Regions from separate parts of the Streptomyces sp. NPDC002580 genome, predicted to be linked through region 1. Evidence: predicted binding sites of a transcription regulator. Region 1 holds the regulator's gene; each other region holds the start of a gene.
The links. The regulator HrcA, encoded in region 1, represses chaperone genes, less so after heat shock. The targets are predictions, from matches to a motif close to TTNGCACTCNGNNNNNCNGAGTGCNAA.

Region 1 (9,809 bases):
GACGGACACCACGGTGTTCTCGCTCGGCGAGCGTGACCTGCCGGGGGTGGGGGCCTTGTCGGCGCCGCCGTAGTTCGCGGTGCAGGTGAGCCAACTGACGTCCACGTGCTGCCGTTCGAGCTGCTTGGTCGCCGTCTGGTCGGTCGTGTAGGCCACGGTGGCGGCGCTGAGGCCGTCACCGGGCTCGCACCCGGTCACCGCGAACACACCGGCCGCGGCCAGCCCGAGTGCCGTCAGCACCCGCTCGCGCACCGCCCGGCGCCTGATCCGCCTCAATGCCCCCATGGACGGCAGCGTGCCACCGCGCGGCGCGGCGCGGTAGACCGCATGCGGCCATCGGGGGCACAACCACCCGAAGGAGTTGCCCCTCTCCCCCGGGTCACGGGGGAGGTTCCCCGTCCCCCGGCCCGCCGGGCCGGGGGCCGCCGGTCAGCCCAGCAGCAGGAGCCACTCCTGGAGTTCCACGAGGTTCCCCTCGGGGTCCTTGAGGTGGGCGACGCGCATGCGTTCGGTCATGGGCGCCGGGCCGTGCACCAGGGTCGCGCCGCGCGAGACGACCTGCTCGCAGTAGGTGTCGAGGTCGTCCACCCGCAGCACGACCAGCGAGCGGTGCCCGGCCACCTCGTCGCCGATCTCGCCCAGGATCCCGGTCATCATGGCGCGGTCCTGGAGGGCGATGCCGGCGGACCCCGTGACGGGACTGAACTTCTCGTACGGGCCCTCGGCGGCGCCCGACTGGGGCTTGAGGCCGAGGACCTCCGAGTAGAAGCGGTAGCAGGCGGGGAAGTCGGAGACGAGCAGCCGTACCTGGGCGAGTTCCATGGGTTCCCTGCTGGATGTGCGGACGGTGGGGGTCAGGACCAGCGGCCGGTGCGGGCCAGCAGCAGTGCCGTGGCCACGGTCCCCGCCGTCGACGTACGCAGCACCGTACGCCCCAGGTGGAACGTCTTCGCCCCCGCCGCGGTGAAGAGGGCGACCTCTTCGGGGGAGATCCCCCCCTCGGGGCCGACCACCAGGACGATCTCACCGGAGCCGGGCAGGGCCGCCGTCGCGAACGGCTCGGTGCCGGCCTCGGTGTCCTCGTGGAGCACGGCGGCGAGGTCGGCTTTGGCGAGAAGTGCGGCAACCTGCTTGGTCGTCATCGCGTCCGCGACCTCCGGGAAGCGCACCCGGCGGGACTGCTTGCCGGATTCCCGGGCGGTGGCGCGCCACTTGGCGAGAGCCTTCAGGCCCCTCTCGCCCTTCCACTGCGTGATGCAACGGGAGGCCGCCCAGGGGACGACGGCGTCGACGCCGGTCTCGGTCATGGTCTCGACGGCCAGTTCGCCCCGGTCGCCCTTGGGCAGTGCCTGGACGACCGTGATGCGGGGCTCCTCGGCCGGTTCCTCGGCCACCGTGTCCATCTTCACGATCAGCCGGTCCTTGCCCTCGGTGTCGAGGACCACGCAGTCCGCCCAGCGGCCGGCGCCGTCGGTGAGTACGACGTCCTCGCCGGCCCGCAGCCGTTTCACGGAGACGGCGTGCCGTCCCTCGGGGCCGTCGAGGACGTAACGTCCGCCGCCGCCCGCGTCGAAGTGCTCGACCAGGAACACCGGTGCTGTCATCGGGCCGCTCCCTCTTCCGGGATCTCCTCGGCCGCCGACAACGCTGTCCGCGCGGCGGCGATCTCGGCGTTCAGTACCTCCACGAGCTGCCCGGCGGGCAGCTCGCGTGCCATGCGGTGCCCCTGTCCCGCCCACAGCGCCATGCCCTGCGCGTCGCCCGCCTTGGCGGCCGCCTTGCGCAGCGGCACGGTGAGGTGGTGGACCTCGGGGTAGGCGGCGGGGGCGTACGGACCGTGCTCGCGCATGAAGCGGTTGGCCAGCCCGCGCCCCGGACGCCCGGAGAACGCGCGCGTGAGTTCCGTGCGGACGAACAGGGGGTCGGTCAGCGCCTGCTTGTGCACGGCGTGCGCGCCGGACTCGGGGGTGGCGAGGAACGCGGTGCCGAGCTGGGCGGCGTTCGCTCCCTCGGCGAGCACGGCGGCGATCTGGCTGCCGCGCATGATGCCGCCGGCCGCGACGATCGGGATCCCCACGGCCTCGCGGACCTGCGCGACCAGGGAGAGCAGGCCGATGCCCGTGCCGTCCGTCTCCGGGTTGTCGCGGTGGGTGCCCTGGTGGCCGCCGGCCTCGATGCCCTGCACGATGACCGCGTCGGCGCCGGCCCGCTGCACGGCGAGTGCCTCCGCGGCTGTGGTCGCGGTGACCAGGGTGAGGGTGCCGGCGCGGCGCAGGGAGTCGAGCACGTCCTGGCTCGGCACGCCGAAGTGGAAGGACACCGCCGCCACCGGGTTGTCGAGGAGGACGGCGAGTTTGGCGTCGTAGCCGTCGTCACGTCCGCTGTCCCGGTCGCCGAGCTCGACCTCGTACCAGGCGGCCTCACCCGCGAGCTGGCAGGCGTACACCTCGACCGTGGCGGCGTCCGCGTGCTCGGGCTGCGGCATGAACAGGTTGACGCCGAAAGGACGGCCGGTCAGTCCGCGAAGCTGCTTGATCTCCTGGTACATGCCGTCGGCGGTCTTGTACCCGGCGGCGAGGAATCCGAGCCCGCCCGCATCGGACACCGCGGCCGCGAGCTGCGGGACGGAGACGCCGCCCGCCATGGGGGCCTGCACGATCGGGTGAGGGAAGAGATCGGTCAGTGCGGAGGACATGACGGCATGTTGTCACGTCCCCAGGGCAAGTCCGAATCCGGCCGTCCGCCCGGCACGGGCCGCCGCGACCGGCGGGCACGGGGTGGCATCCCACCCCGTGCCGCGCTTGGGTCAACGGCCGTTGAAGGCGTCCTTCAGCCGGGAGAAGAGCCCCTGCTGACCGGGCTGGAACTGACCGGTGGGCCGCTCCTCGCCGCGCAGTATGGCGAGCTCGCGCAGGAGCCGCTCCATCTCCGGGTCGAGCTTGGTCGGCGTGGTGACCTCGACGTGCACGATGAGGTCGCCGCGTCCGCCGCCCCGCAGGTGGGTGACGCCCCGGCCGTGCAGCGGGATCGACTGGCCGGACTGCGTGCCCGGACGGATGTCGACCTCCTCCATGCCGTCGAGCGTCTCCAGCGGCACCTTCGTGCCGAGGGCCGCCGCGGTCATCGGGAGGGTGACCGTGCAGTGCAGGTCGTCGCCGCGCCGCTGGAAGGTCGAGTGCGGCAGCTCGTGGATCTCGACGTACAGGTCGCCGGCGGGGCCGCCGCCGGGGCCGACCTCGCCCTCGCCCGCGAGCTGGATCCGGGTGCCGTTGTCCACACCGGCCGGGATCTTGACCGTGAGGGTGCGACGGGACCGGACCCGGCCGTCGCCCGCGCACTCGTGGCACGGGGTCGGGACCACGGTGCCGAAGCCCTGGCACTGCGGACACGGCCGCGAGGTCATGACCTGGCCGAGGAAGGACCGCGTCACCTGGGACACCTCGCCGCGACCGCGGCACATGTCACAGGTCTGCGCGGTGGTGCCGGGGGCGGCACCCTCGCCGCTGCAGGTGGCGCAGACGACGGCCGTGTCGACCTGGATGTCCTTCGTGGTGCCGAAGGCCGCCTCGTCCAGCTCGATCTCCAGCCGGATCATGGCGTCCTGGCCCCGGCGGGTGCGCGAGCGCGGTCCGCGCTGCGACGCCGTGCCGAAGAAGGCGTCCATGATGTCCGAGAAGTTCCCGAAGCCGCCCGCGCCGAAGCCTCCGGCGGCGCCGCCCTGCTGGGACAGCGGGTCACCGCCGAGGTCGTAGACCTGCTTCTTCTGCGGGTCCGACAACACCTCGTAGGCGGCGTTGATCTCTTTGAATCGCTCCTGCGTCTTCGGATCGGGATTGACGTCCGGATGCAGCTCGCGTGCGAGCCTCCGGAACGCCTTCTTGATCTCGTCCTGGGACGCGTCGCGGCGCACGCCGAGAACGGCGTAGTAGTCCGTGGCCACTCAGGACTCCGCCAGGATCTGTCCGACGTACCGTGCCACCGCTCGTACCGCTCCCATCGTTCCCGGGTAATCCATGCGGGTCGGGCCGACCACGCCGAGTTTGGCTACTGCCTCGCCGCCCGAACCGTAGCCGACCGAGACCACGGACGTGGAGTTGAGTCCCTCATACGCGTTCTCGTGCCCGATTCGCACGGTCATGCTCGAATCCCCGGCCTCTCCAAGCAACTTGAGGAGCACAACCTGCTCCTCCAGCGCTTCGAGCACCGGCCGGATGGTGAGAGGGAAGTCATGTCCGAAACGGGTGAGATTGGCGGTACCGCCGATCATCAGCCGCTCCTCGGTCTCCTCGACGAGTGTCTCCAGCAGGGTGGAGACCACTGTCGAGACCGTACCCCGGTCCTCCGCCTCGAAGGCGTCCGGGAGGTCCTGCACGAGCTGCGGCACGTCCGCGAAGGGGCGTCCCGCGACCCGGCTGTTGAGCCGGGCCCGCAGATCGGCGAGGGACGTCTCACCGAACGGCGCCGGGCAGTTGATCATGCGTTGCTCGACCCGGCCGGTGTCCGTGATCAGCACGAGCATCACCCGCGCGGGGGCGAGTGACAGCAGCTCCACATGGCGCACGGTCGAGCGGGTCAGCGAGGGGTACTGCACGACGGCGACCTGGCGGGTGAGCTGCGCGAGCAGCCGCACGGTCCGCCCGACGACGTCGTCGAGGTCGACGGCACCGTCCAGGAAGTTCTGGATGGCCCGCCGCTCGGGCGCGGTCATCGGCTTGACGCCCGCGAGTCTGTCGACGAAGAGCCGGTATCCCTTGTCCGTGGGGATGCGCCCTGCACTGGTGTGCGGCTGGGCGATGTAGCCCTCGTCCTCCAGGGCCGCCATGTCGTTGCGGACGGTCGCCGGCGAGACGCCCAGGCGGTGCCGTTCGGTGAGCGCCTTGGAACCGACCGGTTCCTCGGTGCCCACATAGTCCTGGACGATGGCGCGCAGCACCTCGAGCCTGCGTTCACTGAGCATCGCGCACACCTCCAGAGTCGACTCGGTGGTCTTCGTGGCCTTCGTGGCTTTCGTCTGGCACTCAGCGCACACGAGTGCCAACGTTCCCCGGTTCAGTGTACGGCGGTGCGGCACGACCCCGGCAAGGGCGGGCCTGCGCCGTGGTGGAGTGGCACCCGGTCACCGCTAGCGTCGCCGCATGAGGCTGACTTGGGAAGAGCTGGAGTGGGAAAGGGTGGCGGACCGGGTCGGACGGCGGCGGCTTCCGGACTGGGACTGCACCGTCGGGCTCGTCGTCGGCGAGGGCGCGGCCCTGCTGATCGACGCGGGATCGAGCCTCGCGGAGGGCGCGCGGCTGCGCCGGGAGGCGCAGGCCCTCGTCGGGCACCGTGTGACGCTTGTCGCGCTCACCCACCCCCATTTCGACCACGTCTTCGGCGCGGCGGCGTTCGCGGGCGCGGAGATCCTCGTCGCGGACGGCTCGGCCGAGATGTACGAGAGGGGCCGCGGCGAGCTGTGCGCGGACGCGGTGCGCAACGGGCTGGACCCCGGGGCGGCGGAGGAGGCGGCCGACGCCCTCGTGCGCCCTGGGGGGTTCGTCCGGGGGACGCGGCGCCTGGAGCTGCCCGGCGGCGTCGAGGTCCTGCTGGTGCGGACGGGGGACGGCCATACCGCCCATGACCTGGTGGTCGTGGTGCCGGGTGATCCGACGGTGGTGTTCTGCGGCGACCTCGTCGAGGAGTCCGGCGAGCCCCAGGCGGGGCCCGACGCCGTGCCCTCGCGCTGGCCCGCGGCCCTCGACCGGCTGCTGGACCTGGGCGGCGAGGACGCGGTGTACGTGCCGGGTCACGGCGCGGTCGTGGACGCCGGGTTCGTACGGTCCCAGCGGGACGCCCTGGCCGCGCGTTTCGGCGTGCCGGGTTCCGGCGTGTCGCGGTGAGCGCCGCCGGGTTTCTCCTATCGTCATCCGAATGCGCCAGTACTCTCCGGACCTGACCCCGCCGTGGAAGAAGCCCGAGCCCGTGCCCGAGGTCCCGGCGGACCGGGGTCTGGTGGTGGAGGAGCCCGGCACCGGCTTCTGCGGCGCGGTGATCCGCTGCGAGGCGGGCACGGTGACCCTGGAGGACCGCTTCGGCAAGCACCGGGTGTTCCCGCTGGAACCGCGTGGCTTCCTGCTGGAGGGCAGGGTGGTGACCCTGGTGCGCCCGGCCGCCGGCGCGCCCGTACGCCCCGGCCGCACGGCGTCCGGCTCGATGTCCGTGCCCGGTGCCCGCGCCCGGGTCGCGCGGGCCGGACGCATCTACGTGGAGGGCCGCCACGACGCCGAACTGGTCGAGCGGGTGTGGGGCGACGACCTGCGGATCGAGGGCGTCGTCGTGGAGTACCTGGAGGGCGTCGACGACCTCCCGGCGATCGTCGCCGCGTTCGACCCGGGCCCGGACGCCCGGCTCGGCGTCCTGGTCGACCATCTGGTGCCGGGTTCGAAGGAGTCCCGGATCGCCGGGGCGGTCACGAGCGAGCACGCCCTGGTGCTCGGCCACCCGTACATCGACGTCTGGGAGGCCGTGAAGCCGTCCTCCGTGGGTATTGCGGGCTGGCCGAGGGTCCCGCGCGGTCAGGACTGGAAGACGGGCGTGTGCCGGGCCCTGGGCTGGCCGGAGAACACCGGCGCGGCCTGGCAGCACATCCTGTCCCGGGTGCGCTCCTACAAGGACCTGGAGCCGGAGCTGCTGGGCCGGGTGGAGGAACTGATCGACTTCGTCACTGCGCCGGAGTGACGGCCGGGGCGGCGGCCTCCCGGGTCCGGCGGCGGTGGCCCTTCACGTCGGGGGTCCCTTCGTAGCCCGGCGGCATCCGCTGCGCGCCGAACCAGAGGTCGGGCGCCCAGCGCCGGCAGCCCGCCGCCACGGCGTGCCGGGCGCTGCCGGGCCGGACGGAGACGCGGTGGCGCAGCCGGGGTCGCCCCGGCTGCGCCGGCTCGCTGTCGCGCACGAAGATCCACAGCATCGGGTCGTCGCGGTCGATCTCGTCCTTCGGACAGAGTTCGAGGGTGTGGAGGGCCGATGTGCCATGGATGCCGACGCCGGTCAGCGACTCCCACGGCACGGTCGCGGACCGCCCGCGCCGGCTGACGTGGACACCGGCGGCGTCCATCGTGACCCGCTGGTTCCAGATGTATCCCACACCCCGGGCGATCGTCACGAGGGCCCAGGAGGTCAACAGCACGAGGGCGGCGGCGAGGCCGTCGCGCACCACGGCACCCACCCCGTGCCCGTGCTCGGGGACGAGCGCCCACGCGGCCCACGCGCAGGCCGCGACCATGACCGACGCCGCGGCCAGACGGCGGCGGACCAGTACGCCGCCACGATGGACGACGACCGAATCCCCGATCTCGACGGTGTCGAGCACCAGCGCGTCGGACGCGGCGTCCGCCGCCGGGCCGGTCCGTCCGGCCAACCGGTCCCGGTGCCCCTGGCGATCCTGCTGGCCCGGGTACGAGTACGGCTGCTCCTTGCGTCCGAACCACAGGTCGGGCGCCCACTGTCTCAGGGCCTTCTCGTACAGCTTGTCGGAGCCACGGACGTCGATGCGGTACCTGAGCCGGGGCAGGTCCGGCCGGATCGGGTCCGTGTCGCGGACGAACTTCCACAGCAGCGGATCATCACGGTCGATCTCGCCCTTCGGACACAGCTCGACCGTGAAGACGACGCTTTTGCTCCCGCGCGCCCAGTAGATCCCCGCCCCGGCCAGCGAGTCCCAGCGGATCAGCGCGATCTCCTTGCCCCGCATCCACCAGAACCCGGTGGAGTCGAAGACGGTGATCCAGCGGCGGGCCCGCCAGGCGGAGACGAGGAGTGTCACCCCCATGATGCCCAACAGCAGCGCCATCCAGCTGGACGCCGTCCCATGGACGGCGCTCCAGAGTCCCATCGCGCTACTCCCGATGAGCACCACCACGAACGGCAGCACCTGGAGCAACTGCCGCTTTCCGTAGCGCACAACGGTCGCGTCCTCGTCGGGCCGTCCACTGGAGATCATGGTGCCGGACGGTAGCGAACAGGCGTTCAGTCCACCAGGTCCCGGACCACCGCGTCCGCCAGCAGCCGTCCGCGCAGCGTGAGCACGGCGCGGCCCTCGTCGTAGGGGCCGGTTTCGAGGAGTCCCTCGGACAGGGCGCGGCGGGAGGCCGAGAGTCCGGCCGGGCGGAGCAGCGAGAGCGGGCAGCCCTCGCGCAGCCGCAGTTCGAGGAGGATGCGCTCGACCCGGCGGTCCTCGCCGGAGAGGAGTTCGCGCCCGGCCCCCGGGGAGCGGCCCGAGGCCAGCGCCGCCGCGTACGCCCCCGGATGTTTCACGTTCCACCAGCGAACGCCGCCGACGTGACTGTGCGCGCCGGGGCCCGCTCCCCACCAGTCGGCGCCGCGCCAGTACAGCTCGTTGTGCAGACAGCGGCCTGCCTCGGAGGTGGCCCAGTTCGACACCTCGTACCAGTCGAAGCCCGCCGCGGACATCACCTCGTCCGCGATGAGATAGCGGTCCGCGTGCACATCGTCGTCCGTCATCGGGACCTCGCCGCGGCGGATGCGGCGCGCGAGCTGGGTGCCCTCCTCGACGATGAGCGCGTACGCGGAGATGTGGTCGGGTCCCGCGCCGAGGGCCGCTTCGAGCGAGGCCCGCCAGTCGTCGTCCGACTCCCCCGGTGTGCCGTAGATCAGGTCCAGGTTCACATGTGCGAAGCCGGCCGCGCGGGCCTCGGCGACACAGGCCTCGGGGCGGCCGGGGGTGTGCGTGCGGTCGAGCACCTTCAGGACGTGCTGCCGGGCGCTCTGCATGCCGAAGGAGATCCGGTTGAAGCCGCCGGCGCGCAGCGTCGCGAGGTACTCCGGTCCGACCGACTCGGGGTTCGCCTCTGTCGTGATCTCCGCGTCGTCCGCGAGCCCGAACTCGTCCCGGACGGCCGCCAGCATCCGTACGAGGTCGTCGGCGGCCAGCAGCGTGGGCGTGCCGCCTCCGACGAAGACCGTGCGGACGGGGCGCGGGTCGTCGCCGAGGACCTTGCGGGCGAGGCGGACCTCGTCGATCAGCGTGTCCGCGTAGTTGTCGCGGGAGGCGAGCACACCGCCGGTGCCCCGCAGCTCGGTCGCCGTGTAGGTGTTGAAGTCGCAGTAGCCGCAGCGGGTCGCGCAGTACGGCACGTGGAGGTAGAACCCGAGGGGCCGCTCGGCCGCCCCGGCCAGGGCGTGAGCGGGCAGCGCCCCGTCGTCGGGGACGGGCTCACCGTCGGGAAGTGCGGAAGGCATGCGTTCCATTGTCCAGCACGGGCGGGGTCCACGTGTCCGGCCGGGACGGGCGCGCACGTGTCCGATGTCACGGGCGGGGTCCACGTGTCCGGTCCCACGGGGCGCTCGCTCTCGTCCCGCGCCCGGTCCGGCACGGACGCGGGCCGGTCTCCGGCCGGGCGCCCGCCACCGCCGCGGGTGCGCGCCCCGGCACCGGCCCGAAGCGCGTGCCGTCGCGTGCTACTCCGCCTGTAACACCAGGAGGGCCATGTCGTCCTCGGGCGGGCGCGGACCGAATGCGTGGACGAGCCCGCGGATCCGTTCCGCGACGGACTCGGCGTTCAGGCCGGCGCAGTCCGCGAGGGCGCGCGCGAGGCCGTCGTCGTCGTCGAACTGGCGGGACCCGTCGCGCCGCTCCGTGACCCCGTCGGTGACGCACAGCAGGGTGTCCCCGGGATACAGCTCGAAGGACTCGGAGACGTACTCCGGGTCCTCGAAGACGCCGAGCAGGGTCTGCGGCCGGGCCACCTCGCGTACGTCGCCGTCGGGGCCCAGCAGCAGCGGCAGCGGATGCCCCGCCGAGGCGAGGGTGCAGC
Region 2 (9,809 bases), on a different contig from region 1:
GCCCTCGACGCGTACGCCACCCGGCTGCGCGCCGCGCAGGCCCGTCGTGTCGCCGCCGCCAGGCGCTGGGGACTGGCCGAGGTGCCGCTGACGCCCCCGCCGCCGCCCGCCGACAAGCCGGTGATCAAGGCCCGCAAGGGATTCGAGGTGGACGGCCAGAAGGAGCTGGGGCTGCCGCCGGTCTTCACGACCGTCCCCACGAAGGACAAGGTCGTCTTCCTCACCATCGACGACGGCGAGGAGAAGGACCCCGCGTTCCTGCGGATGATGAGCGATCTGAAGATCCCGTACACCGCCTTCCTCAGCGACTACCTGGTCGACGACGACTACGGGTACTTCCGGAGGATGCGCGACCGCGGCATCACCCTCAACAACCACACGCTGCACCACCCCTATCTGCCGGCGCTCTCCTACGCGCGGCAGAAGCACGAGATCTGCGGCATGCAGGCGGTGATGAAGAGACAGTTCGGCAAGCGCCCGACCCTCTTCCGCCCGCCCTACGGCAACTACGACCAGGACACCCTGCGCGCCGCCAAGTCCTGCGGCATCGAGTACGCGCCCATCTGGAACGAGGAGGTCTTCGTCGACCACTGGGAGTACCGCGAGGAGGACCGGGACCTGCACCCCGGCGACATCGTCCTCACCCACTTCCGGGGCCGCGAGGACTGGAAGGGCACCATGACCGACATGATCCGCCGCTTCCTGCGGACGGTTACGGGCAAGGGATACGCGGTCGCGCGCCTGGAGGACTACCTGTGAGGGCCGGGAGCAGGGCCGGGACCGGGGCCGAGGGCAGGGCCACGGCCGGGGTGGCGCGGCGGGGGTGGGGGGCGGCGGCGGTGAGAGCGCGCGTGCCGGTCGCCGGGCTGCTCGCGGCGGTGCTGCTCAGCGGCTGCGCCCAGTCCGTCGACCCCATCGAACGGCTCGGCAAGAAGGCGGCCCAGCGGGTGCGTCCGCAGGAGCCGGCGTACCGCCGCTGGGGCCTGGCCGCCCCGCTGGCCGCGCCGCCCGAGGTGCCCGCCCGGACCACCGCGCGCACCGCGGGCCCGGGGTTGCCCTCCGTCGTGGACCACGTGCGCACCCGCGACAAGGTGGTCTTCCTGACCTACGACGACGGGGCGGAGCGCGATCCGCGGTTCCTCGACCTGGTCCGCGAACTGCGGCTGCCGGTCAGCGTGTTCCTCACCGACCGGGTCGTCGGGCCGGGGTACGGACACCTCGCCCGGCTGCGGGCGGTCGGCGCGGCGATCCAGAACCACACCCTCGACCACGCCGCCCTGCGCGGCCTGCCCTACGTCGGCCAGCGCGCCGAGATCTGCGGACAGCAGGACAAGCTCCGGCAGCGCTTCGGCGTGCGGCCCCGGCTGCTGCGTCCCCCCTACGGCAGATACGACGGCACCACCCTGCGCGCCGCCGCCGACTGCGGGGTCACCGCCGTCGTCCTCGGCCGGGCGGTGGACGCGCGCCCGCTCAGGCCGGGCGACATCCTGCGCGGATTCGGCGAACCCGACCTCGCGGACGCCACGGTCCGGCTGCTCCGGCGCATCCAGGCGGAGGGACTCACCCCGGCCCGGCTGGAGAACTACCTCTAGGCCCTGTGGTCACCTTCCCGCCTGCCCCGCGACGGCGGGACCCAGGTCCCGCCGGAGGCTTCCGGGGGCGCCGGGCCGGTGCGGTCGGGCACCCTTCCGGCACGTTTCCGTCCCACGCCACGCCGACGCCTTTGGCACTCCGCTTGACCGAGTGCTAATCGCGGTCATAGTCTCAGGTCTGGCACTCCCCCCTGGAGAGTGCCAACAGCGACAGGCAGGTCCGGCACCCGCGACGACGGATCCACCTGGTCGCCACCCCAGACAGTTAACCCCGTGAGATCTCCGAAGGGGGAGGTCGGATCGTGACGACCACCAGCTCCAAGGTTGCCATCAAGCCGCTCGAGGACCGCATTGTGGTCCAGCCGCTCGACGCCGAGCAGACCACGGCCTCTGGCCTGGTCATCCCGGACACCGCCAAGGAGAAGCCCCAGGAGGGCGTCGTCCTGGCCGTGGGCCCGGGCCGCATCGAGGACGGCAAGCGTGTCGAGCTCGACGTCGCCGTCGGCGACATCGTCCTCTACAGCAAGTACGGCGGCACCGAGGTGAAGTACAACGGCGAGGAGTACCTCGTCCTCTCCGCTCGCGACGTGCTCGCGATCATCGAGAAGTAATTCACCCGGTATAGGGAGTTCGGGGTCATTCCCCGGACAACCCCGCACCGAGCATTGCAGTGAACTGCGCCCCTGGCCCCCGCTACTTTCGATGAACCGGGCGCTGGGGGCGCCGTTCGTTTTATCTCCCGAGTTTTCCGAGAGGGCTGAACCGCTCCCATGGCGAAGATCCTGAAGTTCGACGAGGACGCCCGTCGCGCCCTTGAGCGCGGCGTCAACAAGCTTGCCGACACGGTGAAGGTGACGATCGGTCCCAAGGGCCGCAACGTCGTCATCGACAAGAAGTTCGGCGCCCCCACCATCACCAACGACGGTGTGACCATCGCCCGTGAGGTCGAGCTCGACGACCCGTACGAGAACCTCGGCGCCCAGCTGGTGAAGGAGGTGGCGACCAAGACCAACGACATCGCGGGTGACGGTACGACCACCGCCACCGTGCTGGCCCAGGCGCTCGTACGCGAAGGCCTGCGCAACGTCGCGGCCGGCGCGTCGCCCGCCCTCCTGAAGAAGGGCATCGACGCCGCGGTCAAGGCCGTGTGCGACGAGCTCCTCGCGACGGCCCGCCCGATCGACGACAAGTCCGACATCGCGGCCGTGGCCGGGCTCTCCGCCCAGGACAGCCAGGTCGGCGAGCTCATCGCCGAGGCGATGGACAAGGTCGGCAAGGACGGTGTCATCACCGTCGAGGAGTCCAACACCTTCGGTCTGGAGCTGGACTTCACCGAGGGCATGGCCTTCGACAAGGGCTACCTGTCCCCGTACATGGTGTCCGACCAGGAGCGTATGGAGGCCGTCCTCGACGACCCGTACATCCTCATCCACCAGGGCAAGATCAGCTCCATCCAGGACCTGCTGCCGCTGCTGGAGAAGGTCATCCAGGCGAACGCCTCCAAGCCGCTCCTGATCATCGCCGAGGACGTCGAGGGCGAAGCCCTGTCGACCCTGGTCGTGAACAAGATCCGCGGCACGTTCAACGCCGTCGCCGTGAAGGCCCCCGGCTTCGGTGACCGCCGCAAGGCCATGCTCGGCGACATCGCCACCCTCACCGGTGGTCAGGTCATCGCCGAGGAGGTCGGCCTCAAGCTCGACCAGGTCGGCCTGGACGTGCTGGGCAGCGCCCGCCGCGTGACCGTCACCAAGGACGACACCACCATCGTCGACGGTGCCGGCAGCTCCGACGAGGTCGTCGGCCGCGTCAACCAGATCAAGGCCGAGATCGAGAACACCGACTCCGACTGGGACCGCGAGAAGCTCCAGGAGCGCCTCGCGAAGCTGGCCGGCGGCGTGTGCGTGATCAAGGTCGGCGCCGCCACCGAGGTGGAGCTCAAGGAGAAGAAGCACCGTCTGGAGGACGCCATCTCCGCGACCCGCGCCGCGGTCGAGGAGGGCATCGTCTCCGGTGGTGGCTCCGCGCTCGTCCACGCCGTGAAGGTCCTCGAGGGCAACCTCGGCAAGACCGGCGACGAGGCCACGGGTGTCGCGGTCGTCCGCAAGGCCGCCGTCGAGCCGCTGCGCTGGATCGCCGAGAACGCCGGCCTGGAGGGTTACGTCATCACCTCCAAGGTCGCCGAGCTCGACAAGGGCCAGGGCTTCAACGCCGCGACCGGCGAGTACGGCGACCTGGTCAAGGCCGGCGTCATCGACCCGGTCAAGGTCACCCGCTCCGCCCTGGAGAACGCCGCCTCCATCGCCTCCCTGCTCCTCACGACCGAGACCCTGGTCGTCGAGAAGCCGGCCGAGGACGAGGGCGACGCCGGTCACAGCCACGGCGGCCACGGCCACTCGCACTGACGCAGTCCGGGAACTCCCACGGGCCGCACGTCAGCCGCCGGCACCCCTCCCGGGTGACACCGACGGCCGACCCGGGCCCGACCACTTCGCCCCGCCGCATCGCGGCGGGGCGAAGTGCTGTCTTGAGGACCTCGGGGGTCGGTCCGTCGGGCGGCGGGTGACATCGGACGCGTCGGTACTCCTGGAGGAACAGCGCGAGGTTCTGCCGGGCGGCGAGGTGCCGATCACCCAGTCCCTGGCCTCGGCGAACTCCGCCTCGCGTACCGCCATTCGTCGGTGGAGAGCGAGGCATGGGCGGAAGCCGTGCCGACGGAGCGGTCGCGCACCGTTTTGACCGGTCCTGTAACGAGCGGGCCACAGGACCGCATGTGTCCGGTATTCCGCAGTGATCACCCGTGCCTCTGTGTCACCATCAACCTTCATTTGTCATAGGAAGGTTGGGCGTATGGCGGGGTGGACCAATGATCACAAGATCAAGATCATTGTCGGTGTTGTCGGGGCTCTGGCTGTGATCATCGCTGCGGTCATCACTGGTCTCATGAAGTCGGACAGCACCAGCGTGGACCAGAAGACCGGCAGAGACGGCACGGTCTGCGTCCAGTCGAAATGCTAGGCAATGGGAATCATGCGGGGATGGCGAAGTGTGGTCCGCGTGTCGGCGCTCGTGGCGCTGTCCGTGCTCGCGGTCGCCTCGTGCAAGGACACCACGATCAATCAGAAGGCGGACGGCGATGCCAACGCCTGCGTCCAGGGGTCCACTTGCTCCGGGAATGACGACTCGGACGCCTCGGACGACCCGTCGGCCGGGAGTTCCTCCGCGCCAGAGTCGGACGCGTCCGCCGGGAGTTCGGGGGAGCGAGGCGGCACCGACGAGGGCGGCGCGGACTCCGGCGACGGGCCGAGCGGTGACGGGCCGAGCGGTGACGGTGCGGACGGTGGCGCGGGCCGTGAGGAGGGGGAAGCCGGTTCGGTGGAAGGCGAAGTCGCTCCAGTCAGCGTCGAGTTGTCGGGTGGGAACCTCCCGGACGGTGTCCGGGATTCCGCGGACGGCTGCGTGATGGGCACGTGCACCTCATGGAGCTCCGACGACGTGGTCGTCGGAGCGAAGTCCTTCCGTACCGCATTCGTCATCGAGTGCACGATCGCCTGCGGGGAGAACGAGAGCGGCTACTTCCAGATGAAGCTGGCGGGCAAGTACGCGAAATTCGACGCGACGTTCGGGATCGCCGCGGATTCCCCGGGCACCGACAGGACGGAGACGCTGAAGGTGAACCTGGTCGACCAGGGCACGGGGAAGGTCCTGTACTCAGAGACGCTCGAATACGGCAGGAGTTACGCCCTCAGGGGCTTCGACGTCTCGAAGGTCGGGCTGCTGAGGATTTCCTTCGACGGGGGGCTCGGCGGGGCCCACGGGGCAGTGGGCGCCCCGGTCGTCCGCAGATGACCGAGGCAGGGGACATGCGAACCTGGAGAAGAGCGGTCTGTGGGTCCGTTCTCCTGTGTGTGTTGGTACCCGCGGTCGCGGGATGTGGGGACACCAACAACATCGATCAACATGCCGGACGGGACGGCAAGGTGTGCGTGGACGCCGCCGCCTGCCCCGAGGCTCCGGAGGAGTCCCGGACGCCGGAGTCTCCCGCGGACCCGTCCTCGGCGCGGCCGGGCCCCGGCGATTCCGCTTCGGACGGCACGGGTGACACGGGTGACACGGGCGACACGGGCGACGGGGGCGACGGGGGAGCCACGGCTCCCGCCGATCCCGGCGGCGACGCTGAAGGGCCGTCGGCCGAAGCACTGACGGACGTGAAGGTGCGGTACCTGACCGATGACGGGCCCATCGGCGGATACGGGAACAACGAGAGGGAGGACGCCATGGCGCTCGGTGACGTTCCGCACCCGAAGAGCATCGTGTTCTCGCCCGGGGTCTTCAACAAGGTGGTGAAACCCCTCTCCTTCAACGTTCCCACCGGCCTGACCGGTTTCGAGGCGAAGGTCGGGCTCGACAAGGAGACCTTGCCCGGCTACGTGGCGTCGGTCAGGATCACGCGAAGCGACGGATCCACGCTCAGGAGCCTCACGCTGCGGACCGGCAAGGTGTACGACGTGACGGAGGACGTGAGCCGGGCCGGCACGATCACGGTCGAGGTCTCCATCCTGGAATGGGCGCAGGACGCGATCAACAGCCGACCGCATGTCGTCGTGGGCGACGGCAGGTTCGTCAAGTAGGACGTTCCGTGACGGGCGGCTCTTTACGGCCGTGACCCCCGATGCCCACACGGGCGCGCCGGGCCGAGGAGCGACACCCCGGTCCTCGGCGAACGCCGCCACGAGGACGAGACCGCGCTCGCCGTCCGTGCGCGGGAGGGGCTCGCTCCCCTCGTGCGTCACTGACCTCGACCCGGAGATGGCCGGTGCCGTCGAGCTGGGTGAGGCGCAGTTCGGCGTCCCGGCCGGGCACCCGACCGTGGATGACGGCGTTCGCGGCCGGCTCGACGGTGACCCGGCCGAAAATCTCCGGCGTCGGGCCCCGTCCGGATCGGTCTCCGTGATTTGCCATGGGCGAGCGGGACCCCGTTCGCGGCGGACACGACCAGGTCGGGCCCCGTGTACCTGCGCCACCGTGAACGCTTCGGCTGCCCCACGACGGCGGTCTCCGGCTCGAACGGACCGGGTTCCGCCATCGGCCTTCCCTCCCCGCCACGACATCCTTCGATCGGGCAAGTCCACTGTGGCCGGGAGTCCGCGCGATTCCCATCCCGCGGGCGCCGTGGGTCATGTGGTTCAGCCCGTGCAGCGCGGGCAGAGCGTCTCGTCGCCGGTCGGCCGGAAGAGTATGGGGGTGTCCGTGGCGGCCTTCGCACTCCCGGGTGCCGGTGAGGCGGGGCCCGGGGTCCAGTGCTGGGGCGGAGGTGTCGTCCGGGTCGCATCCGGGTGCGGGTGCGGGGATGTCGGGCGGGGGCGGTACGTCCGCCCCACGGGAAGCCGGGGGAAGCCGGCCGCCGCATCCCGGCGCGGCGGGACGTCAGCCCGGGCCCTCCGCATACGGGCGGGCCAGGCGGCGCGGGGGTGACGTCCTGTCCCGGACGCGCCGGCGGGCACCGCACACCGGATCGGTCGCGTAGGTCACCTCGGCCGGGAAGTCGTCGGCCCTGACCCGCTCGGCCGGTGGACCGTCGAGGCGCCTGCCGCAGTGCGGACAGTGGTCCGGCGTGCGCATCGGTTACATGCCCATCACTCGACTCCCCCTGCCTCGACGCCTGTCCGCACCTGGAGAGCGGCCCTCTCGGCGGCCGCCCAGCCGCTCACCGCGGCGGCGTCGGTGTCGCACGCCAGGACGTGCCACGCGTCCGGAGCCCAGGCGAAGACCGCGTCCTGTCCGAAGCGGCGGCCCAGGTCGCGCGCGGCGGTGTCGCTCAGACCGGCGATGGCGAGGCTCTCCTCGCGGTGTGTCCCGGACACGTCGCCGCCCACCGCGGGCCACCAGGTGAGACCACGGCCGCGGACCTCGGCGCGCAGCAGGCGGTGGGCGCCGGCGTTGGCCTCGGGGGACGCGTCACGGCCGAGGGGGTTCCACGCGGTGATCACATGGATGGTGGCGCCGCCGGCCGGTTCGGGGAAGGAGCCCCCGGCCGTGCCCGGGGGGCGCGGTTCGACGCGAACGATCCGGTCCCGGAACCGGATGTCGACGACCGCGGTCCGGTACAGGTCCCAGTTGCGGGGCGTGACGGCTGTTTCGCTGGGGTGCACAAGGCCTCCTCGGAACGAAGACCCCCTTACGGACCGTGCAGGGAGATCGGTGCTCGCCCCGGCCGGGATCGACCGGAGCCGCCAGGCCGCAAGATTTCATGATCGCGACCTTGGCGGCAAGGGTTTGTGAAGATCTCGCGGAAGACCGGTGCGGGTGTTGGCTTCCGGCTCGGTCATGTGATCAGGCGTCAACCCTGTTCCGCTGGACGGCATCACACCCGGGTGCGGGACGCCCCTGGTGGCGGCCGGCCCGCGCGACGTGCGCGGGAAGCGCAGATCACCAGGGCGCGGCAGCGCGTCACCGGGGTCATCGGACTCCGGAAGGCGGCTGACATGCCCGTATCCCCGATACCGAGGCGGGCCGCGAGGACCTCCCGTTCGAGCGGCAGGACGTGGTGCCCCCGGACGACGAGGACGAGACGGACGAGGCCGATGACACGGACTCGGGCTCCGGCGGCTGTGACGGCATGCCCGGCATCGGACGGCACGCCCACGCCGTGGCCGCCGAAGCGGGCCGCAAGCCCGGAAAAGCCCCCGGCCCCGGAAACCGGGACCAGGGGCTCCGCCCCTCGCGGGTCCGTGGGAGCCGGTGGGTCAGTCCGCCAGCGCGTCCAGCGCTCCGAGGCCGGCCATCAGCCCCAGCCGGTCGTACTGCCACCAGCCCTCGGCGATCTTTCCGTCCTCCCCGCACCGGAAGACGGTCGTGCCGGTCATGGAGACCTGCTTCCCGGAGGCCGGGATCCCCATGAAGTCGCCGGTGTGCGTGCCGTTCCAGGTCCACCGGGTGCAGACACGGTCGCCTTCCGTCATCTGGTCCTCGACGGTGAACGCGAAGTCGAAGGCGCCGCGCCACATGGCCATCTCGCGGCGCATCGCGTCGAGCCCGATGGTGTCCTGCTCGTTGGCGGGATCGTGGTCGTGATAGCTCTCCGCCATCAGGTCGTTGAACGGCGCCAGCTCACCCGGGGCGGCGATCGTCTCGAAGAACCTCCGGATGTTCGCCGCGTGGAGCTGGTCCTCTCGTACCACCTCGAGATCCGTGAACGTGGGCATCTCGTCGCAGAGAGCCACCATCTCCTGGAAGATCTGCTCGGTCTCCGGAAGGCTCGAGTTCCGCATCGCCTCTTCGTACGACGGGAACTCCACCATCTCCACGAAGTGGTTCTTGTCGGAGCGGTCCATGCCGATGACGCTGTGCGTCGCGGTCCTTCGCCCCTTGGTCTTCTCGACCCATGTGTCCATCAGCTGGTTCATCTCGTCGAACCGACTGGTCCTGCAGTCGATCAGCTGTACGAAAGTCATGGCGTCGCCTCCGGCCACTGGTCCGGTCGCATCACCTCCAATCGTCCCACCGGAGAGGCGACACCACCCACCGCACGACCCGCGCGAATGCCCTGACGTGCGCGTACCCGACGCGTGAGTACCTGAGGGGAGCCGCGCGGATCCCTGCCGGGGGCCGCGCGAGCACCGCCGTCCGACCCGCGCGAACGCTCCTACTGGGGGCCGTACTTCCGTCCGGTCTTCGACGTGATGCCGCCCAGCAGGGCGCGCGGAGTCACCTTCACCACGCCCATCAGCACCTTGTAGCGGGGGTCCGGAACGGACAGGGTCCGGCCGCGTGCCAGATCGGCGAGCGCGGTCGCGACCAGCTTGTCGGCGTCGAGCCACATCCAGTTCGGGATGTTGTCCGTGCCCATGCCGGCCCGCTCGTGGAACTCGGTGCGCACGAAACCGGGAGCCAGCGCCATCAGCCGGACGCCGGTGCCCGCCAGATCCTTCGCCGCGCCCTGCGTGAACTGCACGACCCAGGCCTTCGACGCCCCGTACGTGCCCCGCGGCACGAACGCGGCCACCGACGCGACGTTGACGACGCCGCCCCGGCCGCGCTCCCGCATGGCCTCCGCCGCCGCCGAGGTCAGCCGGAGCACGGCCTCGCAGTGCACCTTGAGCATCATCAGCTCGTCCGCCATCGACACGTCCAGATAGCGGCCCTTGTTGCCGAAGCCGGCGTTGTTCACCAGCAGATCGACCGGGTTCCTGCGGTCGGAGAGCCGGGCGGCCACCGCTT
Region 3 (9,809 bases), on a different contig from region 1:
GGCCGATCTCGCCCGCGAAGCCGTGCGCGCCCTCCTCCACGACGCCGTCGATGCCGATGGCGCCCGCTATTCCGGTGCCCAGCGGGACGAAGAGGAAGCGGTCCGCGCCCCGGCCGGCCCCGATGCGGCCCTCGGCGAGCCCGCCGGTGCGCACGTCGTGCCCGAGCGCGACAGGTACCCCGCCGAGCCGCTCGCCGAGCAGCCGGCGCAGCGGGACGTCGTGCCAGCCGAGGTTGGCGGCGTAGACCGCGATGCCGTTGCGGGCGTCGACGATGCCGGGGACGGCCACCCCCGCGGCCAGCGCGCTCTCGCCGAAGCGCTCCTCGCCGTGGGCGCGCAGCTCGGCGGCGAAGTCGAGGATCTCCTCGACGACCGCGTCGGGCCCACGCTCACGGCCGGTCGCCCGGCGTGCCTGGTGCAGCAGTGCGGGGGTTCCGGGGAGCGGGGGCGGCTCGCCGGGGCGGTCCGCGGAGCCCTCGTCGTCCACCCCGACGAGGGCGGCCTTCATCCCGGTGCCGCCCACATCGAGGGCGATGACATGTCTCACGGGGGACAGTGTCGCCCCTCACCCCCGGAAAGGTCTAGTCCACTCGCACGGTGCGGCCCCGGAATCCGCATGCCGAGACGCGTGCCGGGCGCGGGGCGTGGGGGCGGCCTGTCGGCCGACCGTTCCGCGAGGGACCGCACCCGTGGGCGCGCGAGCGCTCCGGCATCGCCCCTGTCGGTGCCGGGTACTACCGTGCTGTCCATGGAAGAGCTGCCCGCGCGCGAACGGAGCATCCTCGCCCTGGAGCGCCGCGGTTTCCCCGGCCCCGGTGCCAAGGAGCGTGCCGTCCGCGAGCAGCTGGGCCTGGCGCCGGTCCGCTACTACCAGTTGCTCAACGCCCTGCTGGACGACCCGAGGGCCCTGGCGCACGACCCGGTGACGGTGAACAGGCTGCGCCGGGTCCGGGAGGCCCGTCGCGCGGAGCGGTGAGGACCCGAGCGCGAGACCGGGGGCCGTCCGGTCGGCCCGGGCCGGCTCCGGCCGGGCCCGGCGGTGGGGCGGGGACGTGCCGCACCTCTTCGGGAGAGCGCGGTATCCGGCCGTACCCGACCGTGGGAGCGGGGTGTTCCGGCCGGGTGCGTCCCCCGCTCGGTCATGGGCCAGGGGTGCGCCGGCCCGCGCCCCGATAGGGTCGCCCCATGGGCAGCCACCTCGATTCCAAGGACCCCTTGCCGGCCCCGGTGACCCCCGCCGGGCGCGACGCTCTGGAAGCGATCCTCACCCACCCCACCCGGACCGTCGTCGCGCTCGACTTCGACGGCACCCTCGCCCCCATCGTCCCCGACCCCGACCGGGCCCGCGCGCACCCCGACGCGGTCCCCGCCCTCGCGGCGCTCGCCCCCCGGGTCGCCTCGATCGCCGTGATCACCGGCCGCCCGGCCGGTGTGGCCGTACGCCACGGCGGCTTCGCGGGCGTTCCCGGACTGGAGCACCTCGTCGTCCTCGGCCACTACGGAGCCGAGCGCTGGGACGCGCCGAGCGGCACGGTCACCGCACCTGCCCCGCACCCCGGTGTGGCCGCCGTCCGGGCCGAGCTGCCGGGGTTCCTCGACCGGATGGGCGCCTGGCGGGGAACCTGGATCGAGGAGAAGGGCCGCGCGGTCGCCGTCCACACGCGCCGGGCCGCCGATCCGCAGGCCGCCTTCGAGGCACTGCGCGAGCCGCTGGCCGGACTGGCCGGCCGGCACGGCCTGATCGTCGAACCGGGCCGCATGGTCCTGGAGCTGCGCCCGCCGGGCATGGACAAGGGCGTCGCCCTCCTGGAGTACGTCCGGGAGACCGGCGCCGAAGCCGTGCTCTACGCGGGTGACGATCTGGGTGACCTGCCCGCGTTCGCCGCCGTCGACAAGCTGCGCTCCGACGGTGTACCCGGGCTGCTCGTGTGCAGTGGCAGCTCGGAGGTCGGTGAACTCGCCGAGCGGGCCGATCTGGTGGTCGACGGGCCGGCCGGTGTCGTGCGGTTGCTCGCCGGGCTCGCGGCCGCACTCGCCTGACCTGGTCGTTCGCCGCCGTACGCCGGGGGCGGCCACGGCCTTCTTCCGCCCCCGCCGCCCCTGCCCTTCCCGTCCCCCGGACTCCGCCCCGGACCCCGCTCCTCGAACGCCGGAGGGGCTGGAGCCTCCCCGCCCGGAGGGGCTGCGACCGTCGTTCAGCGCTCCAGTTCGCGTAGTTGGTCGAGGAACCACTGGGTCGGGGGCAGGGCGGTGGCCGCGGCGGTCAACCGCTTGGTTCGTTCGGCCCGTTCGCCGGGCTGCATGGTCAGCGCCTCGTGCAGCGCGCGGGCCGTACCGATCACGTCGTACGGGTTCACGGAGATCGCGTCCTCGCCCAACTCCTCGTACGCGCCCGCCTCTTTGGAGAGCACCAGCGCACAGCCCTCGTCGGAGACGACCGGGACCTCCTTGGCGACCAGGTTCATGCCGTCCCTGATGGGGTTGACGAGGGCGACGTCGGCCAGTCGGTACGCGGCCAGCGAGCGCGCGAAGTCGTCCTTGACGTGCAGCACCACCGGGGTCCAACCCGGTGTCCCGTAGGCGGAGTTGATCTCGTCGGCCACGCGCTGCACCTCGGCCGTGTAGTCCCGGTACACCGCGAGGTCCTGCCGCGAGGGGTAGGCGAAGGCCACGTGGACCACCCGCTCGCGCCACTCGGGACGCTCGTCGAGCAGCTGCCGGTACGCGAGCAGTCCGCGCACGATGTTCTTGGACAGCTCGGTCCGGTCGACGCGCACGATCGTCCGGCGGCCCTCGCCGATCTCCTCGCGCAGCGCGGCCATCCGTTCTCCGACGTCCGCCCGGTGGGAGCGCTCGCGCAGGAACTCGGCGTCCGCGCCGAGGCCGTGCACCCCGACGCGGGTCTCGCGCACGGGCGGCAGGGTGCCGTCCAGGTGCTCGATCGTCCGGGGAGTGTCCGCGGGCCCGTTCGCGCGGTAGCGCTCGGGGTCGGTCCCTTCGGCGCAGCGCATGAACGCGGTCGCCCACCGCCAGGTCAGGAACGCCACCCGGTCCGCGCCGAGCATGCCCCCGATCAGCTCCGCGCGGATGTCGTCGGGGAGCATCCGGAAGTAGTCCTCGGGCGCCCACGGGGTGTGGGAGAAGTGACCGATGCGCAGGTCGGGGCGCAGTTCGCGGAGCATCCCCGGCACCAGGCACAGGTGGTAGTCCTGGACCAGCACGGAGGCGCCCTCGGCGGCCTCCTCGGCCAGTGCCTCGGCGAAGGCGCGGTTGTAGGCGCGGTACGCGTCCCACTTGCGCCGGAACTCCGCGTCGAAGACCGGCTCCAGCGGGGTCTGGTACAGCAGGTGGTGGACGAACCACAGGACGGAGTTGGCGATGCCGTTGTAGGCGTCGGCGTGCACCTCGGGGTCGATGGCCAGCATGCGTACGCCGTCCTCACCGACTCCGCGGCGCACGGCCTCCCTGTCGCCCTCGCCGAGGGCCGAGCACACCCATAGGGCGCCCGCGTCCGGCCCGATCGCCGAGAGGCCCGAGACGAGGCCGCCGCCGCCGCGCCGGGCGTGCAGCGAGCCGTCCTCCCGTTCCTCGTAGGTGACCGGGCCGCGGTTGGAGGCGACCAGAATCCGGTGGGCACCGTGCGTTGAAGCCATGCCTCGAAACCTAGCCCCGTGTCGAAACGCTCAAACGTTCCCGTCGGCCGTATGCGATCGGAGGTGGTCGCGGGCCGATCGGGCCGGTCTACGCGGCTTTGTGCCGCCGGTACTCGGAGATTTCGGTCATCGGGGGCCTCTCCTCGGTGTCCACCGAGTACGTGCGCGGCCGGAAACCGTCCCGGCCGCGCTCGAACTGGGTGAGGGCGGGGCGGATCAGATGGCCGCGGGCGAGCCGGAGCTGGGCGGTGCGGTAGATCGCGGCGGCCATCCGGCCCAGCGCCTGGCCGTCCTGGTGGCGGTGCTTGCGCACGCCGACGTCGACCTGGGCGAGGGCGTCGAGGCCCACCAGGTGCAGGGCGTCCACGAGCATGCCCAGTTCGACGCCGTAGCCGACGGGGAACGGGAGCCGTTCGAGCAGGGAGCGGCGGGCGGCGTACTCGCCGCCGAGCGGCTGGACGAAGCCCGCGAGCTGCGGCCAGTGCATGTTCAGCAGCGGGCGGGCCATCAGCTCGGTGACCCGGCCGCCCTGTCCCGTGGCGCCGCCCAGCGGGCGGTCGTACATGGCCTTGACCAGGTCGACGCCGGGATCGGTGAGCAGCGGGCCCACGATCCCGGTGACGAAGTCGGACGAGAACTCCCTGAGGTCCGCGTCGACGAAGCACACGATGTCCCCGCTCGTCACGAGCAGCGACCGCCACAGCACCTCGCCCTTGCCGGGCACCGCGGGGATCCGCGGGAGGATGTCGTCGCGGTGCACGACCCGCGCGCCGGCGGCGGCGGCGACCGCGGAGGTGCGGTCGGTCGAGCCCGAGTCGACGACGACGATCTCGTCGACGAGGGGTACCTGCTGCATCAGGTCGTGGCGGATGATCGCGACGATCTCGCCGACCGTCTCCTCCTCGTCGAGCGCGGGCAGCACGACGCTGACCGTCGACCCGCTGACGCGTTTCGCCGCCATGAGCTTGTGGAGCGGGCGGTCGGTCAGGGACCAGGAGCGTGTGCTCAGCCAGTTTTCGACTTCATTCAGCACCGTCTGCGGCTCCTCACTGTCTGATCACACGCTCTCATCGGCGTGCCCGCTGCGGCCAGCGGCGGATCGATGGGCGTCGTCTCGCGGTTCGGACGACTATCTCAACTGTCCTGGCCTTCGGTTACAGTCTTGAACAACGCGGATGACCATCGCATGTCCTGGATCGTCGGTCCGTGCCAGGTTCAACAGTTCAACAATCAAATACCGCTCATCCAGAGGGGCAGAGGGATACGGCCCGATGAAGCCCCGGCAACCCTCCAGCCGGTCTCGTACCGCTCGACGTCGGATCGACGTCGGTCAGGTAGCGAGGCTCCCGGCTCGGGAAGGTGCCAAGTCCGTCTCACGGCGAAGTGCGCCGTGGGGAAGATGAGGAAAGGGCCTCGCCTCCATGGCTGCGCAGACAGTTGCAAGTACCACGAACTCCGCCGACGCGGTGGACCTCGGCCCGGCCGCGGCGCTTTCCTGCCGCGAGTGCGGGCACCGTGTCCCGCTAGGCCCGGTCTTCGCCTGCGAGGAGTGTTTCGGCCCGCTGGAGATCGCCTACGACTTCTCGGCCTACGAGACCGAGGAACTCCGCAAGCGCATCGAAGCGGGACCCACGAACATCTGGCGCTACGCGCCCCTCCTGCCCGTCCCCGCGGACGTGGCCGACAAGCCGAACATCAACCCCGGTTGGACCAAGCTCGTCCAGGCCGACAACCTGGCCCGCGAGCTCGGCGTCGACGCCGGCAGGCTCTTCGTCAAGGACGACTCCGGCAACCCGACGCACTCCTTCAAGGACCGCGTGGTCGCCCAGGCCATCGAAGCGGCCCGCGTCTTCGGCTTCACCACCCTCTCCTGCTCCTCCACCGGCAACCTCGCCGGCGCCGTGGGCGCCGCGGCGGCCCGCGCCGGTTTCCGCTCCTGCGTGTTCATCCCGCACGACCTGGAGCAGGGCAAGGTCGTCATGGCCGCGGTCTACGGCGGCGAGCTCGTCGGCATCGAGGGCAACTACGACGCCGTGAACCGCTTCTGCTCCGAGCTGATCGGCGACCCGGCCGGCGAGGGCTGGGGCTTCGTCAACGTCAACCTGCGGCCGTACTACGCCGAGGGCTCCAAGACGCTGGCGTACGAGATCTGCGAGCAGCTCGGCTGGAAGCTCCCCGACCAGCTCGTCGTGCCGATCGCCTCCGGCTCCCAGCTCACGAAGATCGACAAGGGGCTCCAGGAGCTGATCGAGCTCGGGCTCGTCGAGGACCGGCCGTACAAGATCTTCGGCGCCCAGGCCGAGGGCTGCTCCCCGGTCTCCGTCGCCTACAAGGCCGGTCACGACGTCGTACGGCCGCAGAAGCCGGACACCATCGCCAAGTCGCTCGCCATCGGCAACCCCGCGGACGGGCCGTACGTGCTCGACATCGCGCGGCGCACCGGCGGAGCGGTGGAGGACGTGAACGACGAGCAGATCGTCGACGCGATCAAGCTGCTCGCGCGCACCGAGGGCATCTTCGCGGAGACGGCCGGCGGGGTGACCGTGGGCGTCACCCGCAAGTTGATCGAGAACGGCCTCCTCGACCCGACCCTCACCACGGTCGTGCTGAACACCGGTGACGGCCTCAAGACCCTGGACGCGGTGGCCTCGGACACCGGGCTGACCGCGACCATCCGCCCGAACCTCGACTCCTTCCGAGAGGCTGGCCTCGCATCATGAGCGTCAACGTCCGCATCCCCACCATCCTGCGCACCTACACCGGGGGCGCCGCCGAGGTGAGCGCCGAGGGAACGACCCTCGCCGAGGTCATCGCCGACCTGGAGAGCAACCACACGGGCATCGCCGCGCGCGTCCTGGACGACCAGGGCAAGCTGCGCCGCTTCGTCAACGTGTACGTCAACGACGACGACGTCCGGTTCGAGCAGGGCCTTCAGACGGCGACGCCGGACGGTGTGGGCGTCTCGATCATTCCGGCCGTCGCCGGAGGCTGACCGCTCCGTTCGTTACCCTCGGTAATGCCGAACACGCTGAGTTCATCGAATTGCCCCCTCCGTGAGAGAAACGGAGGGGGCAATTCTGCATGATTGAGCGCGCTACAGTTGGGGAAGCCACTTCGCTTTGGATGTTGGTTTCATGCCGGACGCATATGAGTAGTCGTTCCGCAGCCGACAAGAAGTAGCCAAACTGGCCCGTCTTTTTGGGCAGTTCATGGCATTTGCGGGGCCCGACTTGCCCCGGATCCTTACGTATTCTCCGCATGTCATTGATCGGCCATGCCCAGAATTCTCGTCCGATTGACCTGTTGCAGAGGGCAGTTGGGCAGATACATTCAGCCGCGGTCGACGCGTTCCGGCGCACACCCCCAACCGTTTGGGGGGGTGAGGTCTGACCCGGATCCGCGAAGTGTGGATCTGTGCAAGGGCCAGTAATAGGGGAGTTAGGCATGGCTCAGGGCACCGTCAAGTGGTTCAACGCGGAGAAGGGGTACGGCTTCATCGCGGTCGACGGTGGTGCGGACGTCTTCGTGCACTACAGCGCGATTCAGATGGACGGCTACCGCACCCTTGAAGAGGGTCAGCGAGTGGAGTTCGAAATCTCGCAGGGCCAGAAGGGTCCGCAGGCGGACATGGTCAAACTCGCCGTCTAGATCCGGGCGCGAACGGCCACCGACGCACTCACGCCGAGGGGCCCGCATCCCACCAGGGATGCGGGCCCCTCGTGCGTCCCCGGCCGACTCCGGCGGCCCATCCGGGGGCTCCGCGCCCCTCGGGCCGTCTCCCGACCGCCTCGCGCGCGCCCATCGGTGCGCCCGCGAACACCCGCGAGCGCCCCCGCCCGGCCCCTTGCGAGGCCCGGCCGGAGGCCTGTTTTTGGTGAGAGGCGCTTGCACTCGCAGGGGTCGAGTGCTAATCATTGGCGTTAGCACTCTCCCAGTGAGAGTGACAGAACTTGGATCGGGCCAGTGAGGCCCGCGGGCCTGTGGGGCAAGGAACCACAAGGCTTGCAGGCCGTCCGTCGCGGGCGCGGGCACGATCCGGAGAAATCCACCCCGTCCGGGAGGACCACTTCACATGGCCAAGATCATCGCGTTCGACGAGGAGGCACGGCGCGGTCTCGAGCGCGGGATGAACCAGCTCGCCGACGCCGTCAAGGTCACCCTCGGCCCCAAGGGCCGTAACGTCGTCCTCGAGAAGAAGTGGGGCGCGCCCACGATCACCAACGATGGTGTTTCCATCGCCAAGGAGATCGAGCTCGAGGACCCGTACGAGAAGATCGGCGCCGAGCTGGTCAAGGAAGTCGCCAAGAAGACGGACGACGTCGCCGGTGACGGTACGACCACGGCGACCGTGCTGGCCCAGGCGCTCGTGCGCGAGGGTCTGCGCAACGTCGCCGCCGGCGCCAACCCGATGGCCCTCAAGCGCGGTATCGAGAAGGCCGTCGAGGCCGTCTCCGGTGCCCTGCTCGAGCAGGCGAAGGATGTCGAGACCAAGGAGCAGATCGCTTCCACGGCCTCCATCTCCGCCGCCGACACCCAGATCGGCGAGCTCATCGCCGAGGCGATGGACAAGGTCGGCAAGGAAGGCGTCATCACCGTCGAGGAGTCCCAGACCTTCGGTCTGGAGCTGGAGCTCACCGAGGGTATGCGCTTCGACAAGGGCTACATCTCGGCGTACTTCGCCACCGACATGGAGCGTATGGAGGCCGTCCTCGACGACCCGTACATCCTGATCGCGAACTCCAAGATCGCGAACGTCAAGGACCTGCTCCCGCTCCTCGAGAAGGTCATGCAGGGCGGCAAGCCGCTGCTGATCATCGCCGAGGACGTCGAGGGCGAGGCGCTGTCGACCCTGGTCGTCAACAAGATCCGTGGCACCTTCAAGTCCGTCGCCGTCAAGGCTCCGGGCTTCGGTGACCGCCGCAAGGCCATGCTCGGCGACATCGCCATCCTCACGGGCGGCGAGGTCATCTCCGAGGAGGTCGGCCTCAAGCTGGAGAACGCGGGTCTGGACCTGCTGGGCCGTGCCCGCAAGGTCGTCATCACCAAGGACGAGACCACGATCGTCGACGGCTCCGGCTCCGCCGACCAGGTCGCCGGCCGGGTCAACCAGATCCGTGCCGAGATCGAGAACTCGGACTCGGACTACGACCGCGAGAAGCTCCAGGAGCGCCTGGCGAAGCTGGCCGGCGGCGTGGCCGTCATCAAGGCCGGTGCCGCCACCGAGGTCGAGCTTAAGGAGCGCAAGCACCGCATCGAGGACGCCGTTCGCAACGCGAAGGCGGCCGTCGAGGAGGGCATCGTCGCCGGTGGTGGCGTGGCCCTGCTCCAGGCTTCCTCGGTCTTCGAGAAGCTCGAGCTCACGGGTGACGAGGCGACCGGCGCGAACGCCGTGCGGCTCGCCCTGGAGGCCCCGCTCAAGCAGATCGCCGTCAACGGTGGTCTCGAGGGTGGCGTCATCGTCGAGAAGGTGCGCAACCTGCCCGTCGGCCACGGCCTGAACGCCGCGACCGGTGAGTACGTCGACATGATCGCCGAAGGCATCATCGACCCGGCGAAGGTGACGCGCTCTGCCCTGCAGAACGCCGCCTCCATCGCCGCGCTGTTCCTGACCACCGAGGCCGTCATCGCCGACAAGCCGGAGAAGGCCGCCGCGGGCGGCGCTCCGGGCGGCATGCCGGGCGGTGACATGGACTTCTGATCGACCTCTGGTTGATCAACGTCCTTACCGAGGGCGGCACTTCCTGGCGACAGGGAGTGCCGCCCTCGGGCTTTTCCGGTACAGGGCGCGGAGGGCGGGCCGGTCGCCGGCCGACCCGCGCGGTCCGGTCCGGTGGCGCGCGCCTCGCGTGGCGGGGATCACATGACGTGGTGCCGGACGGGCGGAATGCGCGCGGGCGGCATGGCTGTTGTGCTACTCACATGCATTCCATGCGTGTGCACATACCAGCTGGTCTACCGTTATCGGTGTACCGTCCCCCTCCCGAGGAGCCCCCCACGTGAGTGTCACCGCGTCCGCCGCCTCCCGCGCGGCCGAGATCCTTTCCCGGCCCGTCGCCCTGGGCGGCCTCACCGTCCCGAACCGGATCGTGATGGCTCCGATGACCCGCGAGTTCTCCCCGGGCGGCGTCCCGGGTGAGGACGTGGTCGGGTACTACT

Region 2: a site for HrcA is predicted at 1,724-1,750, ahead of groES (co-chaperone GroES). Genes of this name have one in related genera too.
Region 3: a site for HrcA is predicted at 7,574-7,600, ahead of groL (chaperonin GroEL). Genes of this name have one in related genera too.

Annotation. Positions count from the first base shown of each region.
Region 1 covers NZ_JBIAQZ010000001.1:539,200-549,008, reverse strand. The annotation lists gene ACFYW7_RS02325 (hypothetical protein) at 1-285, opposite strand, end outside; gene ACFYW7_RS02320 (VOC family protein) at 430-822, opposite strand; gene ACFYW7_RS02315 (16S rRNA (uracil(1498)-N(3))-methyltransferase) at 855-1,604, opposite strand; gene ACFYW7_RS02310 (nitronate monooxygenase) at 1,601-2,695, opposite strand; gene dnaJ (molecular chaperone DnaJ) at 2,807-3,940, opposite strand; gene hrcA (heat-inducible transcriptional repressor HrcA) at 3,941-4,957, opposite strand; gene ACFYW7_RS02295 (MBL fold metallo-hydrolase) at 5,136-5,876, shown strand; gene ACFYW7_RS02290 (DUF3097 domain-containing protein) at 5,908-6,714, shown strand; gene ACFYW7_RS02285 (hypothetical protein) at 6,698-7,975, opposite strand; gene hemW (radical SAM family heme chaperone HemW) at 8,002-9,234, opposite strand; gene ACFYW7_RS02275 (SpoIIE family protein phosphatase) at 9,454-9,809, opposite strand, start outside.
Region 2 covers NZ_JBIAQZ010000011.1:316,813-326,621, forward strand. The annotation lists gene ACFYW7_RS31385 (polysaccharide deacetylase family protein) at 1-759, shown strand, start outside; gene ACFYW7_RS31390 (polysaccharide deacetylase family protein) at 840-1,592, shown strand; gene groES (co-chaperone GroES) at 1,895-2,203, shown strand; gene groL (chaperonin GroEL) at 2,363-3,994, shown strand; gene ACFYW7_RS31405 (hypothetical protein) at 4,647-5,438, shown strand; gene ACFYW7_RS31410 (hypothetical protein) at 5,576-6,220, shown strand; gene ACFYW7_RS31415 (DUF3293 domain-containing protein) at 7,226-7,741, opposite strand; SAM riboswitch class IV at 7,913-8,020, shown strand; gene ACFYW7_RS31420 (ester cyclase) at 8,336-9,043, opposite strand; gene ACFYW7_RS31425 (SDR family NAD(P)-dependent oxidoreductase) at 9,235-9,809, opposite strand, start outside.
Region 3 covers NZ_JBIAQZ010000005.1:423,935-433,743, reverse strand. The annotation lists gene ACFYW7_RS18615 (ROK family protein) at 1-547, opposite strand, end outside; gene ACFYW7_RS18610 (DUF3263 domain-containing protein) at 749-976, shown strand; gene otsB (trehalose-phosphatase) at 1,186-2,040, shown strand; gene ACFYW7_RS18600 (trehalose-6-phosphate synthase) at 2,196-3,653, opposite strand; gene ACFYW7_RS18595 (glucosyl-3-phosphoglycerate synthase) at 3,742-4,686, opposite strand; SAM riboswitch class I at 4,892-5,059, shown strand; gene thrC (threonine synthase) at 5,075-6,373, shown strand; gene ACFYW7_RS18585 (MoaD/ThiS family protein) at 6,370-6,645, shown strand; gene ACFYW7_RS18580 (cold-shock protein) at 7,098-7,301, shown strand; gene groL (chaperonin GroEL) at 7,726-9,351, shown strand; gene ACFYW7_RS18570 (NADH:flavin oxidoreductase) at 9,650-9,809, shown strand, end outside.